Regions from separate parts of the Gracilibacillus xinjiangensis genome, predicted to be linked through region 1. Evidence: riboswitches for the same ligand, from Rfam matches in the RefSeq annotation. Region 1 holds a riboswitch; each other region holds the start of a gene.
What was found. Region 1 has a riboswitch for S-adenosylmethionine ahead of ACFOY7_RS00360 (methionine ABC transporter ATP-binding protein). Riboswitches for the same ligand answer to the same signal wherever they lie in the genome.

Region 1 (5,319 bases):
AACGAAATTAATTTGCTCATTTACTGTTATTTTAGTTTGATTAAATACATTCTCGATAAAATCTAAATCTGGCGGGCTAATTGTTTTCTCCCATTTACTTTCAAGAACTAGTTTTTGCATATTCCTATCTCCGTTCCTTTTATATATTTATCTTTAAAAATTCTATGTTCGAATAATTTAGTAACAGTTACTTCAACAGTTTAACATCAAGTGAATGGTTTAAGAAACTATTTTAGTTACAGCTGGAGAGTTAGGGGAGCTTTCCTATCTAATGTTTACAAAGCAATTCGGTCAAACCAAATACAATATGGATATAAAAAAGCAGGTGATAAATTCACCTGCTTCTTACTTATTCTGTAACCGGGATTACGGAACCTTGGTATTCCTCGTTAATAAAGTTTTGAATTTCTTCTGAACGCAATACTTCTACAAGTCTTAGAAGTGCTCCATTGTTTTCATCTTCACTGCGAGCAGCGATGATGTTTACGTAAGGTGAATCTGTATCTTCGAGAATTAATGCATCTTCTGTTGGTACTAGTCCAGCTTCTAATGCATAGTTTGTATTAATCGCTAACAGTGCATTTGATTCTCTGTCATAAAGCTCCGGAAGAAAACCTGGGTCAATACTTACATCAAATTCTAAATTTAACGGGTTATCTACGATGTCTTCAATAGTAGCAGATTGCTTATCTACATTCTCATCAAGTGTTATTAATCCTTCTTTTTCTAAAAGAGTAAGAATTCTCCCGTGATCTGGTACGTTACGGCTCATAATAAAAGCAGTGCCTTCAGGTATGTCATCTTTGCTAGTAATATCTTGAGAATATATCCCAATTGGCTCAATATGAATTCCGCCTAAATTAACGATATCAAAACCAAATTCTTCTTTTTGCCCTTCAAAGTAAGGAATGTGTTGGAAATAGTTAGCATCGATCGTTCCATTATCAGTATCTTCATTTAAGAAAGTGTATTCCTGATATGTCTCAACAGTAAGTTCAATTCCTTCCTCAGCAAGAATTGGTACAGCTTGTTCCAATAGTTCTGCATGTGGAACACTAGTAGCACCAACTGTAATAGCAACTGGTTCATCCCCATTCTCCCCATCAGTTGCTTCCTCCTTCTCGGAGTTCCCGCATGCTGCTAATACCAAAAATAACAATGTTGCTAATAATAAACTTAACAATTTTTTCATTTTAAATCATCCTTTCAACTATTTTATATTTATCTTTTATCAACCATTTTCGATAGTAAATCACCTATAAATTGTAAGATGAAGACAAGGAAAATGATAAGAATAGTACACAATAGTACGACATCAAAATCTCTTCTTAAAAAGCCTTTCATATAAGCCAAATCACCTAAGCCTCCAGCGCCTATGACACCAGCCATTGCTGTATAGCCTATCAATGCAATACTTGTGACAGTTAAACCAGATATTAATGCAGGCATAGATTCTGGCAATAAGACTTTAAATATTATCGTATGTGCTTTTGCTCCCATTGATTTAGCTGCTTCCACCACACCTTTATCCACTTCTTTTAATCCAATTTCAACCAGTCTTGCGTAAAATGGAGCTGCTCCAACAATTAGAGCAGGTAAAGCAGCCTTCCAACCTCTGATTGTACCGATTAAAAAATCGGTAAAAGGGAATAAAAGCAAAACTAATATGATGAAAGGGATGGCGCGGAAGACATTAACAACTAGAGCTGTAATAAAATTAATAATTCGGTTTTCCCATAGGTTTCCCTGATCTGTTAAAAATAGTAGCAACCCTAATAAAATACCTAAAATTAATGTGCCAATAACTGCAATGATTGTCATATACAATGTTTCTTGTGTAGCAACCCATACATCTCCTGGAATAACATTCGGAAACCATTCGTTAAGCATGTTTTAACACCTCGACTTCCACTCCAGCATCTTTGATATATTTTATTGTATTTGTTAAAACATCACTTTCTCCATTTAATTCAATATATAATGTCCCAAACGAACCTTCTTGTGTTGGGGTAATGGAACCTTGTAGTATGTTTACTTCTACAGTAAAATTTTTTGCGATTTCACTAATTAGTGCACGCTTTGTATCTTTTCCAATAAAATGAAGTTTAATTACTTCACTATCGCTTCTGTCATTAATAAATTCTGCTAATTTATCTTGTTCATGTTCTAATGGATTTAGTTGCTGAACAAATCTTTTCGTCGTTTTGGATTGCGGTCGGACAAAGACATCTAGTACTTCGCCAGTTTCCACTACTTTACCATTCTCCATTACAGCAACACGATGACAAATCTTTTGAATTACATGCATTTCGTGAGTAATCAGGATAATAGTAAGACCAAGTTTTTGATTAATAGAAACAAGCAAATCGAGGATATCATCTGTCGTTTCCGGATCGAGAGCAGAAGTGGCTTCATCACATAATAAGACTTCCGGGTCATTGGCTAAAGCTCTTGCAATACCTACTCTTTGTTTTTGACCACCACTTAATTGTGATGGATAACTATTTTCTTTACCGGATAATCCTACTAGATTAATAAGTTCAGAAACTTTCTTTTTTACCTCTGCTTTTGAAACACCAGCAATTTCAAGTGGGAATGCAATATTATCAAAGACAGTTCTTGACCACAGTAAATTAAAATGTTGAAAGATCATTCCAATTTTTTGACGTTTTATGCGTAGTTCATTCGCTGCCATTTTGGTAATATCTTTATCATGTATTTTAATAGATCCCGAAGTGGGTTCTTCTAATCGATTTATTAGTCTGATAAATGTACTTTTACCAGCACCGCTGTACCCTATTACACCAAAGATCTCTCCTTGATTTATTGTTAAAGAAACATCATCCACTGCTTGAACACTTTGTTTCTTTGTTTGATATAATTTCTTTAAGTTTTTTATTTGAATCAACTGAATCCACTCCTTTCCTCGCAAGTTAAGACAAGTAATTAGAAAAGAACATAAAAAAGTCCTTTCTGCACAAGAGGACAGAAAGGACTATTGTATCCCGTGATGTCCTCTTATCTTTCAAAGCATACACTTTGTGGAATTAGCACCTTTTAGAACGAATTCTAACGGTTGCTGGGTTTCATAGGGCCAGTCCCTCCACCTCTCTTGATAAGAGTCTATTCTTTTCATTAGTCGATATCATAGCATCTTTCTTAATACTAGTCAATAATACAATAAAAAGTTTGAATTATCTAATTATTCCAATAGTTAAACAATATTATTGTATCAAAGTTAATTGGTTAATGCCTGGATTGGTGCAGGTATTCTCCCGCCTCTTTGGATGAGTTTATCTGAACTGAACTGGTTTACACCAATGATGGGAGCTCGCCCCAATAATCCACCAAACTCTACAACTTCACCAGCTTCTTTCCCTATAACCGGGATCACTCTTACAGCAGTTGTTTTTTTATTTATCATACCAATTGCAGCTTCATCAGCGATTATTGCTCCAAGTGTTTCCGGGCTAGCCTTGCCATCTAATGCAATCATATCTAAACCGACAGAGCATACACAAGTCATAGCCTCTAACTTAGAAAGTGTAAGAGCATTATCTTCAATGCCGCGGATCATTCCATTGTCTTCACTTACAGGTATAAAAGCACCGCTTAAACCACCAACATAAGAACTAGCCATTGCTCCGCCTTTTTTTACCGCATCATTCATTAAAGCAAGGGCCGCTATTGTACCATGTGTACCAACACGCTCTAGTCCAATTTCTTCTAAAATTTCTGCAACACTATCATTCATTGCATTGGTTGGAGCAAGTGACAGGTCCATTATTCCAAATGGTACATTGAGGCGTTCGGCAACAACCCGTCCAATTAATTCTCCTGCTCTAGTGATTTTGAAGGCCGTTTTTTTAATCACATCAGAAACTTCGCCAAGGTCTGCATCTGGATACCTTCTTAATGCATTTAAAACAACACCAGGGCCACTAACCCCTACACTTAGTACTGCTTCACCCTCGCCTGCACCATGAAACGCACCTGCCATAAATGGATTGTCTTCAACAGGGTTACAAAAAACAACTAACTTGGCACACCCAATACTGTTTTGTTCCTTTGTCAATTCTGCCGTTTTTTTAATGATCTTACCCATTTGTGCGACAGCATCCATATTAATTCCAGTTCTTGTAGTTGCAACTGAGATAGATGCACAAACCCTTTCAGTTTGGCTTAATGCTTCCGGTAATGCATCTAACAGGATTTGGTCGCCTTTTGAGATGCCTTTATGTACTAATGCGGAATAACCACCAATAAAATCAATATTCAAATATTTTGCCGCATCATCCAACGTTTTAGCAAGTTCAACTGCTTGTTCTTTTGAAGCAGTTCCAAGTAATTCAGCAACAGGGGAAATGGCAATCCTTTTATTAATGATTGGAACCCCATATTCTTCTGCGACTTGATTTGCGGTTGTTTGTAAATTTTTTGCATATGTTGTAATTTTCTTATACACCTTTTCTTTCAGTTGAGAAAAGTCAGGATCAGCACAATCACGGAGGCTAATACCCATTGTAACTGTTCTTATGTCCAAATGTTCCATTTCTACCATCCGTATGGTTTCCTGGATTTCTGTAAAAGCTATAGCCATTCAACTTCCTCCTTATTAAACACGATGCATTGCTTGAAAAACATCTTCTAATTGAATATTAATTTTAAGTCCAAGTTCTTGTTCAACAGGTTCAAAATTTTTTTGAAGTATACTTAACTTGTTTGGATCATTAATATCAATCAGCATGATCATTGTAAAGAAATCTTGTAAGATCGTTTGACTAATGTCAGAAATATTGACTTTATTTTCTGCTAAGATGGTTGTAACTTTGGCGATAATACCAACCTGATCTTTACCAACAACACTTACTACAGCTCGTTTTTGCATATAAATCACCTCATGAATTCCTTTAATCTCAATATAAATTATAAACATAGTATCAATACCATGTTGCTATAATATACACATTATAACATGAAATAACCTTCGCATTTTTGCTAAATTAGTTGGTATCACATAAAATAAAAAGGGTAAAGGAGGATTCTAAATGAAGGACATTCGGTTAATTGCATTAGATATGGATGGAACGTTACTAAATACGAAACACAAAGTGTCAGAAGCAAATAAGGAAGCAATTATAAAGGCGCGTGAAAAAGGTGTTGAGGTTATCATTTCAACAGGCAGACATTATCAAACAAGTTCTGAAATAGCAAAAGAACTGGACATTCATTATTTAATTACAGTGAATGGCAGTGAAATTTGGACAATGACAGGTGAATTGATTGCCAGACAAACATTAGATGTGAAGGTGATGGAAA
Region 2 (5,319 bases), on a different contig from region 1:
AGAAGTTAATGCAGAAATTAGCAACACAGAAATATTACTTGATGAAGAAATGCGCCAGACTTTTGATCCTAATGAACTGCTCGCAATACAGGATGGATTAAGTTTTGCCTTACATAATGTGTATCAGGGATTATTTGTAATCGGCCTCCTCACATTTATTATTCTATTATTTTTCCCGAAAATATATCCGAAAGATAAGTAATATTAGGTTTGTCTTATTGATAAGCCTTTTTTTACCCAATGGAAGAAAGCGCTTATTTTTTGTGGTATAATAAAGAAAAGCCAGCTGTAATATGGGAGGGAGTATCAATATGAAATTATCAAACATGATTCTTCATAAGGATATATTGCTGATTCATGCGGATATTAATAACAATGACTATATTTTCACAGTGAAATGGACAATGCCTGTAAATAAAAAAGGTGGCGAATGGGAGCTGAAATCCTATCAAAATAACTCTAATGGTGAGCAAGATTTGTCCAATGATCAAGTCCAGGCATTTCTCAATCAAATCAATCCAGAATGGGATTGGGAGAAAGATAAGGAACAGATTGAGCGGGTTATTGATCAGGATTAGATTTACGGAACGATTATACCATGATACCATGCGTTCCGTAAATAATCGATGCTATCTTTTGGATACAGTCTTCCCAAGAAGCTAACCGCTCGTATAGAAGATAGTCCAAAGAATGGTTATTCCCTTTAGTTCAACTGTTCTACGGCGATTTGTTCGAACCATTGCAGGTCCTTATGCAAATCAACCACTTTACCGACAACAATCATGGAAGGATTGCTAATCTCGCCCATTCTTTTTTCTATATTTTCTAATGTACCAATAACTGTTTTTTGGTGTGTAAATGTTCCCCAATGAATGATTGCAACAGGAGTATTGGGGTCAAGTCCTGCTTGTATTAAATATTGTGCAGTTTTCGGAAAGTGTCTTACCCCCATATAGAAGCAAAGAGTGTCTGCTCCTTTTGCAATATGTTCCCATTCTTCCACTGCACGGTTATCCGGATTGGATGCATTGACAAAGCTCACAGAACCACTTATTCCCCGGTGTGTTAACGGTATCCCTGCATAAGCTGCAGCACTGATGCCTGATGTAATTCCCGGAACAATTTCAAAAGGGATATTCTCTACTTTCAATACTTGCCCTTCTTCCCCGCCACGGCCGAATATAAATGGATCTCCACCTTTTAGCCTTGTGACAACTTTTCCTTGTTTGGCATGGTGAACTAGTAAACGATGAATTTCCTCTTGAATCAAACCATGTAATCTCGGTTTTTTTCCGCAAAAGATCAACTCACAGCCTTCTTTCGCATAATCTAACAGTTCTTTATTAATTAATCTATCATATAGAATCACATCAGCTTCTTTAATTGCTCTTAAACCTTTTAATGTTATTAGTTCCTTATCTCCCGGTCCCGCTCCTACGATGTAAACTTTACTCATTTGCTTGCCATTCCCTTCTCGTTTGCTTCTTTATCTTCTTATCTGCTTTTACTTCATATTTCAGTAAAACGAATGTAATCATAATGGTTAGCAGTAATAATACTACAGTATAGAATGACTGGTGAACAATCATTTCTGTTAAGCTATAGGCAATGACTAATGAAATAATGGGAGATGTAATCCAGACTTTTGCAATCTGGTGAACTATTTTTTGTTTCCAGACATCTTTCCAGCTTTTCGTTGCACTAATACCTACAATAGCAGTCGTTGTCACTTGTGTCATAGGAATCGGAATACCCAGGAAGGACGCGATAATAACAAGGAATCCTGTTGTACTGGATATCACTACACCATTTGCTAGTGATAAGCTCGTAATTTTCTTTGCATTTGTTTCCAATACCTTGCCACCGAACAAAAAGCTTCCAAATGCTACAATTACTGCGAATAATGGCAAACCGACTTCCATTGACATAATATCTGCACCTACTAAAGGACCTAGAGCATTTGCGACATTGTTCATCCCTGCTGCAATCGCTTCAAAGAAACCAGTAAACATCAACAGTACTGCCAGCAATTTATGGGATGGTTTCATTTTAATTTTATGATGAAATTTTGTACGTAACTTTTCAAAAGTAAATGTAATCATAAATGCAAGAAAGGGAATTATTAGCCATAAGCTGACAATATGAAAGATACTCGTTACATAAAGTTGCTGAAACGAGATACCTACACCAACAATCGCACCTACTGTAACTTCACTAGTTGATAAAGGAATACCGATAGAGTTTGTGATTAATAGTGTTCCGCCAGCGACTAACAGGATAATTGCCGCAATGGGAACATCAATAATCTCTTCGGAAATAATTCCTTTGCCTAACGTGTTTGTTACATGCTGACCACCCCATAATGCACCAATGATCGCACCTAATCCCGCTAAAAACAATGCTGTTTTCCTGTTTTTAATTACCTTTGCTCCATAAGCGACCCCCATACTCGCTGCAGAACCACTTGCTCCTATATTAAATGCAAACAGACACGCCGCTAATATTGCAATAATCACTAACATTTTCATCCTACTTCCTTATATTAAAGTTGGCAACACATTTTATATAATAAAAAACTCCCACTTTAGCATAAAGCAGAAGTTTTACCTCCTTCTTATCTGCCAAGTGATATACTTGCTGGAATTAGCACAGTACATAATGCCTGTTGCTGAGATTTCTACGGGCCAGCCCCTCCATCTCTCTTGATAAGAATTGTTATTGAATCGTATTCTTAATGAAGTATTCGGTTAGTTTCTCTCGATAATTACTGGGTATTTGTATTGAATATAATGGCAAAATTACTTATTGTCAATAGTGGTATTTATTGAAATAATAGGCTTTTCGGCCGAAAACCCTTATATCCCATACATTTACTAGGTTTTAATTTTTTTTAGAAAATTTCCTTGATATTTATACTGGAGAATTGTATGATAGTATGTATAGTATTTCCATTAAAACTAAATAATTCGTTTTACACTTATCCAGAGAGGTTTAGGGACTGGCCCGTTGACACCTCAGCAACCAGCATATTCGATGCATGGTGCTAATTCCAGACGGTATTCTTACCAAAGATAAGGAGATTAGTAAACCTTAACCTTACAGGGCTTTCTTCTTATCAAAGAAGAAAGCCTTTTTCAATTTAGAAAAAGAGGTAAAATTTGCATTAAAGGATGTGGGCCTGTTGAAACATATTGAAACTATACTTGCAAAAATCGGAAATGAATCAGATCCAAAAACTGGAGCAGTAGAAGCTCCGATCTATTTATCGACAGCATATCAACATCGTACGATTGGTGAATCAACGGGATTTGATTATACAAGATCCAAAAATCCTACGAGAGATATTGTCGAAGAAACGATTGCTAAATTAGAAAATGGATCAAAAGGATTTGCCTGTACATCGGGAATGGCAGCAATCCAGCTTATTTTTTCCCTATTCGAAAAAGGTGATCAAATTATTGTAACAGAAGATGTATATGGTGGAAGTTACCGCCTGTTTGATCATTATCAGAAAGCATATAATATCAAACCAACTTATGTTACTCCTGATCAAATTGAAGCAAATATTACGGACAAAACAAAAGCTATTTTTATTGAAACACCTACTAACCCATTATTAATTGAATTAGATATAAAAGAGATTGCCGCAATTGCTAAAAAACATGATTTACTGTTTATTGTTGACAATACATTTTATACCCCATATTTACAACAGCCATTAAATGATGGTGCCGATATTGTTATCCATTCAGCTACAAAGTATTTAGGTGGTCATAATGATGTACTAGCTGGCTTAGTTGTTGCGAAAGGGGAAGAACTCTCTGAAAGAATAGGTTATCTTCACAATGCAATAGGTGCTGTGCTTTCACCATTTGACTGTACGCTCTTAATTCGCGGGATGAAAACACTTAGCTTAAGGTTAGAGAAACAACAGCAAAATGCAAAGGATCTCGCAACATTTCTAACAAATCATGAATTAGTTACAGATGTACTTTATCCTGGCAGAGGTGCAATGATGAGCTTTCGTGTGAAAGACAAAGAAATGGTTGCAGGTTTTCTATCAAACCTTGAAACTATTATATTCGCGGAGAGCTTGGGTGGTGTCGAAAGTTTTATAACTTATCCAACAACCCAAACACATGCAGATATTCCAGAAGAAGAACGGGACCGTCGTGGAATCTGCGGCAGACTGCTGCGCTTTTCTGTTGGGATTGAACATATAGAGGATTTGAAGAATGATATTAATCAGGCGTTAATCAAAAGCAAGGAGGGAATTGTTCATGTCTAAACACCAGCTAGAAACGAAATTAATTCACGCAGGGGTGAACCAAGGTTACCAGGAAAGAAAGACAGGTGCTGTTAACCCTCCTATCTATTTGTCATCAACATACCATCAGGATGAGTTACATTCATTTGGACCTTTTGATTATAGCCGTTCAGGAAACCCGACAAGAGAAATTGTTGAAAAAACCATTGCAGAATTAGAAAATGGAATAGCAGGTTTTGCTTTTTCTTCTGGAATGGCAGCAATTTCCTCTGCCTTTCTGTTATTAAAGGCAGGAGACCATGTTGTTGTAACAAAAGATGTCTATGGCGGAACCTTCCGTTTTGTCAGTCAATTGCTTACACAATTCGCTATTGACTATACCTTTGTTGATATGACAAAAAATGAAGAAATTGAGCAAGCGATCAGACCTAATACAAAGGTTATCTATATCGAGACACCTGCTAATCCTTTATTGCAAGTGACAGACATTCGGAAAACAGTACAATTAGCCAAACAAAATAATGCCCTCACATTTTTAGATAATACTTTTATGACACCACTTTATCAAAACCCGCTTGACTTAGGTGTTGATGTTGTCTTACATAGTGCAACGAAATTCCTGTCAGGACACAGTGATATAGTAGCAGGATTAGCTGTAACAAATGATGAAGAGTTAGCAGGACGATTGAAGTTTGTACAAAATACATTCGGTGCCATTTTAGGTGCACATGATAGTTATACATTGATTCAAGGGATGAAGACTCTGGAAACAAGACTAACAAAATCTAGTCAATCCGCTGACAAAATTGCTCACTTTCTTCAAGAACATCAAGCTGTTGAAAAAGTGTACTATCCAGGTTTAAAGGAACACCCTGGTTATGAGATTAACAAGTCACAGGCTCGCAGTGGCGGTGCTGTGCTATCTTTTCTTTTAGATGGAAAAATTGATTGTCAAAAGTTTGTAGAAAGCATAAAGTTACCAGTATTCGCGGTAAGCCTTGGAGCAGTAGAATCTATTCTTTCACACCCTGCAACAATGTCTCATGCAGCAA
Region 3 (5,319 bases), on a different contig from region 1:
GAAATAAGTATCAATCGATTTTTCATCTAATTCCTGAAACCTTTTGGGAATCAGACCAAAAGAAAATGCCGTATCAAGCACATGGTCATAAAAAGAGAAATCTCCGACAGGAATTAGATCAATGTTAAGGTCTTGTTGTTTTTTTAAATTAGCAAGACGCAATTGTTTGGTTTCCGTCTTTAATTCATCTTCTGTTATCTCGTTTCTCCAATAAGATTCCAAAGCTTTTTTCCATTCTCTGTCTTTCCCAATGCGTGGATATCCTAGATTTGAACTAATATATGTTGTCATTATGAACACACTCCTATATTCGCAAATTTAATGCAGTATTTTCTTTTCGTTTTTCACTTTTATAATATATTTCGTTAATTCTGTCGTAATTTGATAGTTCATGAATGGCGTAATTAAGTAAATTCCATTAAAATAGTTAATAGCTGTGTCGATCAATTCTTTAGCAATTTGTATTCCTTCTTGTATTGCATCATTGCGGCTGACTTGTGCTTGCATTCTTGCGCGAACCTCATCAGAAAGTTTCATGCCCGGAACTTCATGATGGAGGAATTCAGCGTTTTTATGTGAGACTAATGGCATAATGCCGATGAAAACAGGTGTTTTCAAGTGCTTTGTTTCACGATATAAAGCGATAATTTGCTCATGGTTGAAGATTGGTTGGGTTAGGAAGTAATCAGCACCATGTTCTATTTTCTTTTCCATTCGCTTTACTGCTTTTTCTAAGTTTGCAACATTTGGGTTAAATGCAGCAGCTACTTGGAAATTTGTTTTTTTTCGCAGGGAGGCACCTGAAAAGGATAATCCTGTGTTACATTGTTTGATCAGGCGGATTAATTCAAATGATGTGACATCAAAGACGGAAGATGCACCAGGGAAACCGCCAATTCTGGTTGGGTCACCTGTTATCGCTAATATGTCATGGAAATCTAATGTATGTAGTCCCATGAGATGTGCTTGCAGTCCAATTAAATTGCGATCACGACAGGTTAAGTGAATGAGTGGTTTTACGCCAATATTCAGTTCTTTCATTTTGATTGCCATCGCAAGGTTGCTTATTCTAGGTGTAGCAAGGGAATTGTCTGCTAAAGTAATGGCATCGACACCAGCTTTATCTAATTGCTTCACACCTTCAAGAAATTCATCAATCTCTAAATGCTTAGGTGCATCTAATTCCACAATCACAGTATGTCTTTCTTTTACTTTATCAAGTAAGGTTGGTTGATGATTCTCTAGTTGAGGGTCTGATTGTGTAATAATTAGCGGGTTTTCTCTTACTTCTTTATTGGTGATCGGTAAAAGTCCTTTTATGCCTGTTTTTAATGCTTTTATATGCTCCGGGGTAGTGCCACAGCAACCGCCAATAAGCCGGACACCTTGGTCGCGGAACTTTTTGGCACATTGCTTGAAATAATCGGTTTGTTCACTGTATACCAGCTTTCCGTTTTCATATGCTGGTAAACTAGCATTCGGAAATGCTGACAGATAAGCCTTTTCAAGTAATGGAACAGACTCTAATGATTCAATCATATGATGAGGCCCCAGGCGGCAATTAATCCCTGCCACATCTGCACCTAATTCCTCTAATTGGTAAAATGCATCTGTTAATAATGTTCCATTTTCCAATATACCTGGTTCATGCATCGAAACATTCGTAATGATAGGCAGGTCAGTCTCTTTTCTAACAATCTTTAAAGCAGTTTTTAATTCTTCAAGATCGTAATATGTTTCTAGTAAGATTCCATCAATGCCTTCTAAAAGCAATGTAAATAACTGTTCTTTAAAGCTTCGTGTGATTTCCTTCTTTGATGTAACTAGTTTTTGTACACCTCTTATCCCGCCAATTGTTCCTAAAACAAATGTGTTTTCATTTGCAGCTTGCTTAGCGAGTTGTACTGCTTTTACGTTAATTTGATGCACCTGTTCTTCCAAGCCAAAACGAGCCAGTTTAATATAGTTGGCGCCATATGTGTTTGTCTGGATGATGTCAGCACCTGCTTCTATATAAGAGCGATGAACTTGCAATACTTCATTCGGCTTTGATAGGTTGAATGCTTCAAAGCATTGATCAACACCATGTGCGTATAGTAATGTCCCAATCGCCCCATCAGCAATAAGGATATTTTCTTCCAATTGTTTACGAAGATCTTTCATTCTATTCACCTCCTTTCTATAGGTAAGTACATTAAAAAAGGCCTTCATCCTTGATTGATGAAGGCCCTTAATGGGAATATTCCTTGTTCCTCATCTTTCAAGCATGTTTGCTTGCTGGATTTAGCACCTTGTCTAGTGATAGACGGTTGCTGAGGTATCGTAGGGCCAGTCCCTCCACCTCTCTTGATAAGAGATTGCTATAAAGTTTTCGCTGTCAACATATTACATGAAAAGTAAATCATTATCAAGATGTTTTTCTAAATTATTGAATATTTTCCCTATTAAGCTAAATGAACTTGTATGGGTGAAGAATTTATGATATCATTGAAAATGATTCTCAATTGAGGGATAGAGGTGGATGAAAATGAATGTAAAGCAGTTAATTAAAGAACGCCGGTCCATTTCCGTATATAAAGAAGATCCCGTATCAGTTGATCTGATGAAAGAACTATTAGATGTTGCTGTATGGGTCCCAAATCATAAAATGACAGAACCCTGGCGTTTCGTTTTTGTAACAGGGGAGACGAAGAAGAAACTTGCTGAAATTAATCGCGAGATTGCAAAAGAAAAGGCAAAAACTGTGTCAGCAGAAGAGTTGGAAAAAATCGGTGAGATAGGATATCAAAAAATAATGGATGTTCCTTTTATTATTTTTGTTATTAATCATATTAATCCAATTGAGAAGTTTATTGAGGAAGACTATGCTTCTACTAGTTGTTTAATCCAGAATTTCAGCTTGTTAGCATGGGAAGAAGGTTTAAGTGTGTTTTGGAAAACCGGGAAATTAGCATTCTGTGATGAAACAAAAGATTTAATCGGATTACAGGAAAATGAACGTGTCATTGGATTATTGCAAGTTGGCTACCCGGCAAAAGATCAAAAACCTTTGCCAAGAATACCTGCATCAGAGCGAATAACAGAATTATCATAACGGTGACCACATCTGATTAAGGTGTGGTTTTTTTGTGCGTATGAATTGCTAATAATAATAGCCATACAGCTTGGTTAGGAAACTATTTAGCCTGACACTCAAGTGATTATATTAGAGTGTCGCTAAATAAGGACATAAAAATATGCCGATGAAACGTGTCATCGGCAAACAAGAAAAAGGGGCTATCATTTTGTGAGAAAGCAATCTTTGCAGCATTGCTCAATTTGGAACACTTTTAATATAACAAATGAATGAAAACTAAGTGTTAAAACTGAGTAAAGATAGTGTAAACTTTTTCCTGTTGCTAATAGTTTTTCGTTATAATGAGATGAATGAATTAGTAGAGGAGAGATAACATGCAGAAACTATCCATTTGTATAACAAGTGATATTCATGGATATATTGCACCAACAAATTACAGAAATATGATAGAAGAAAACATGGGTCTAGCAAAAATCGCAACAATTATGAAAAAGATAAGAGAACAGAATGATGTCATCATCATGGATAATGGCGATTTTATCCAAGGCAGTCCTTTTACATATTACTTTGCAAAATATCATAAGGAACAAACGAGTCCTTTAGTTCATATAGCAAACCGGTTAAACTACGATTTCTCTGTATTCGGCAATCATGAATTTAATTATGGATTAGAGTATCTTCAAGCGGTAATTGAAAATTCTCAGTATCCATGGTTATCAGCCAATATTTTAGATGAGGAAACAAAAGAGCCTTTTTTCGGTAAACCATATTTGATCAAAGAAACAGCAGGGAAGAAAATAGCATTTATCGGTCTTACTACTCACTATATTCCTAATTGGGAAGACCCAAATCATATTAAGGGCCTGCTATTTGAAGATGCTTGTACATCTGCTAAGAAATGGGTAAAGAAAGTAAAAGAATTGGAACAACCAGATCTGTTAGTTGTTTGTTACCATGGTGGTTTAGAAAGAGACCCAGATGGTGGCGAGCCAACAGAGGCGCTTACAGGAGAAAATCAAGGCTATCAGATTTGCCAGGAAGTTGAAGGGATCGACATACTTATTACAGGACATCAGCACCGTTATATCACAGCCAATATAAATGGTGTGACAGTGATCCAAACAGGCAATAATGGTCAAGCGTTAGGTGAAATTTCTATAGAGTGGGATGGAGGAGCAGTACACTCTATTCAGTCAAAGCTGCACTATGTTGATGAGAAAATCCATACAGATCGGGAAATTTTTGAATTAATAGAAAAGGATGAAAAGGAAGTTCAGGAGTGGCTGGACCAGCCGATAACGGAAGTGGTTGGAGATATGAGTATTTCTGATCCATTTCAAGCAAGGTTAGAGGAGCATCCTTTTGTTGAATATATCAATTTATTGCAAATGGATATTGCCAATGTAACAATTTCTTGTACCGCTTTATTTCATGACCAATCGCCAGGTTTCCCTGCCAGAGTGACAATGAGAGATATTGTATCCAACTATATTTACCCCAACACATTAAAGGTTTTAAGATTAAAAGGGAAAGACATAAAAGAAGCGCTGGAGTTATCTGCAAGCTATTTCGAGATTGATGACAATGGAGAAATAGCCATTAACCCACAATTTATTGAACCAAAACCACAGCATTACAATTATGATATGTGGGAAGGAATTCATTACGAATTAAATATATCCCGTCCTATTGGGGAACGTGTCACAGAGCTTCAATACCAAGGGGAGCCATTAGATTTAGACAAAGAGTTCAATGTGGTAATGAACAACTATCGTGCCAGTGGCGGAGGAAACTATTTTATGTTCCAAGGGAAAGAGGTTGTAAAAGATATTCCAATAGATATGACAGAACTAATAGCTGACGACTTACTAAATAAAGAAAAATTATTGGCTAAATGTAATCATAATTATTCTGTTGTGAAAAAATAATTTAAGATATAAAATTAGAAATTTCATATAAATGTAGAAAATATTACATCTTGACGTATAAATCTATCAAATGTTGCCCCATAATGACAAATGTGACAAGCTTCCAAATATAACGTAATCTTTGTTACAGACTCTTAATTTCTCTGTAACCACAAAGGGTATTCTGATGTGTTATAGTATAGCTTGTCAACATGAAAGGAGGCAACATGGATGAAAAAGTTTTTATTGTCCACAGCAGTTATCGCTACTAGTTTATTAGCGGTAGTACCAGTATCAGCAGCCGAATACGAGGTTGAACAAGGTGATAATTTATGG

Region 2: another riboswitch for S-adenosylmethionine. It lies ahead of ACFOY7_RS10525 (inorganic phosphate transporter); the one in region 1 lies ahead of ACFOY7_RS00360 (methionine ABC transporter ATP-binding protein).
Region 3: another riboswitch for S-adenosylmethionine. It lies ahead of ACFOY7_RS06710 (bifunctional homocysteine S-methyltransferase/methylenetetrahydrofolate reductase); the one in region 1 lies ahead of ACFOY7_RS00360 (methionine ABC transporter ATP-binding protein).

The regions. Positions count from the first base shown of each region.
Region 1 covers NZ_JBHSDT010000001.1:67,487-72,805, reverse strand. Annotated here, with positions in the region: gene ACFOY7_RS00375 (SLAP domain-containing protein) at 1-120, opposite strand, end outside; gene ACFOY7_RS00370 (MetQ/NlpA family ABC transporter substrate-binding protein) at 350-1,192, opposite strand; gene ACFOY7_RS00365 (methionine ABC transporter permease) at 1,222-1,890, opposite strand; gene ACFOY7_RS00360 (methionine ABC transporter ATP-binding protein) at 1,883-2,908, opposite strand; SAM riboswitch class I at 3,016-3,122, opposite strand; gene ACFOY7_RS00355 (PFL family protein) at 3,239-4,600, opposite strand; gene ACFOY7_RS00350 (ACT domain-containing protein) at 4,616-4,888, opposite strand; gene ACFOY7_RS00345 (Cof-type HAD-IIB family hydrolase) at 5,049-5,319, shown strand, end outside.
Region 2 covers NZ_JBHSDT010000004.1:1,322,201-1,327,519, reverse strand. Annotated here, with positions in the region: gene ACFOY7_RS10540 (MDR family MFS transporter) at 1-202, shown strand, start outside; gene ACFOY7_RS10535 (hypothetical protein) at 312-578, shown strand; gene cobA (uroporphyrinogen-III C-methyltransferase) at 704-1,456, opposite strand; gene ACFOY7_RS10525 (inorganic phosphate transporter) at 1,449-2,528, opposite strand; SAM riboswitch class I at 2,612-2,712, opposite strand; SAM riboswitch class I at 2,975-3,078, shown strand; gene ACFOY7_RS10520 (methionine biosynthesis PLP-dependent protein) at 3,182-4,288, shown strand; gene ACFOY7_RS10515 (aminotransferase class V-fold PLP-dependent enzyme) at 4,281-5,319, shown strand, end outside.
Region 3 covers NZ_JBHSDT010000004.1:528,916-534,234, forward strand. Annotated here, with positions in the region: gene metE (5-methyltetrahydropteroyltriglutamate--homocysteine S-methyltransferase) at 1-291, opposite strand, end outside; gene ACFOY7_RS06710 (bifunctional homocysteine S-methyltransferase/methylenetetrahydrofolate reductase) at 319-2,163, opposite strand; SAM riboswitch class I at 2,251-2,356, opposite strand; gene ACFOY7_RS06715 (nitroreductase family protein) at 2,528-3,094, shown strand; gene ACFOY7_RS06720 (bifunctional metallophosphatase/5'-nucleotidase) at 3,451-5,004, shown strand; gene ACFOY7_RS06725 (LysM peptidoglycan-binding domain-containing protein) at 5,215-5,319, shown strand, end outside.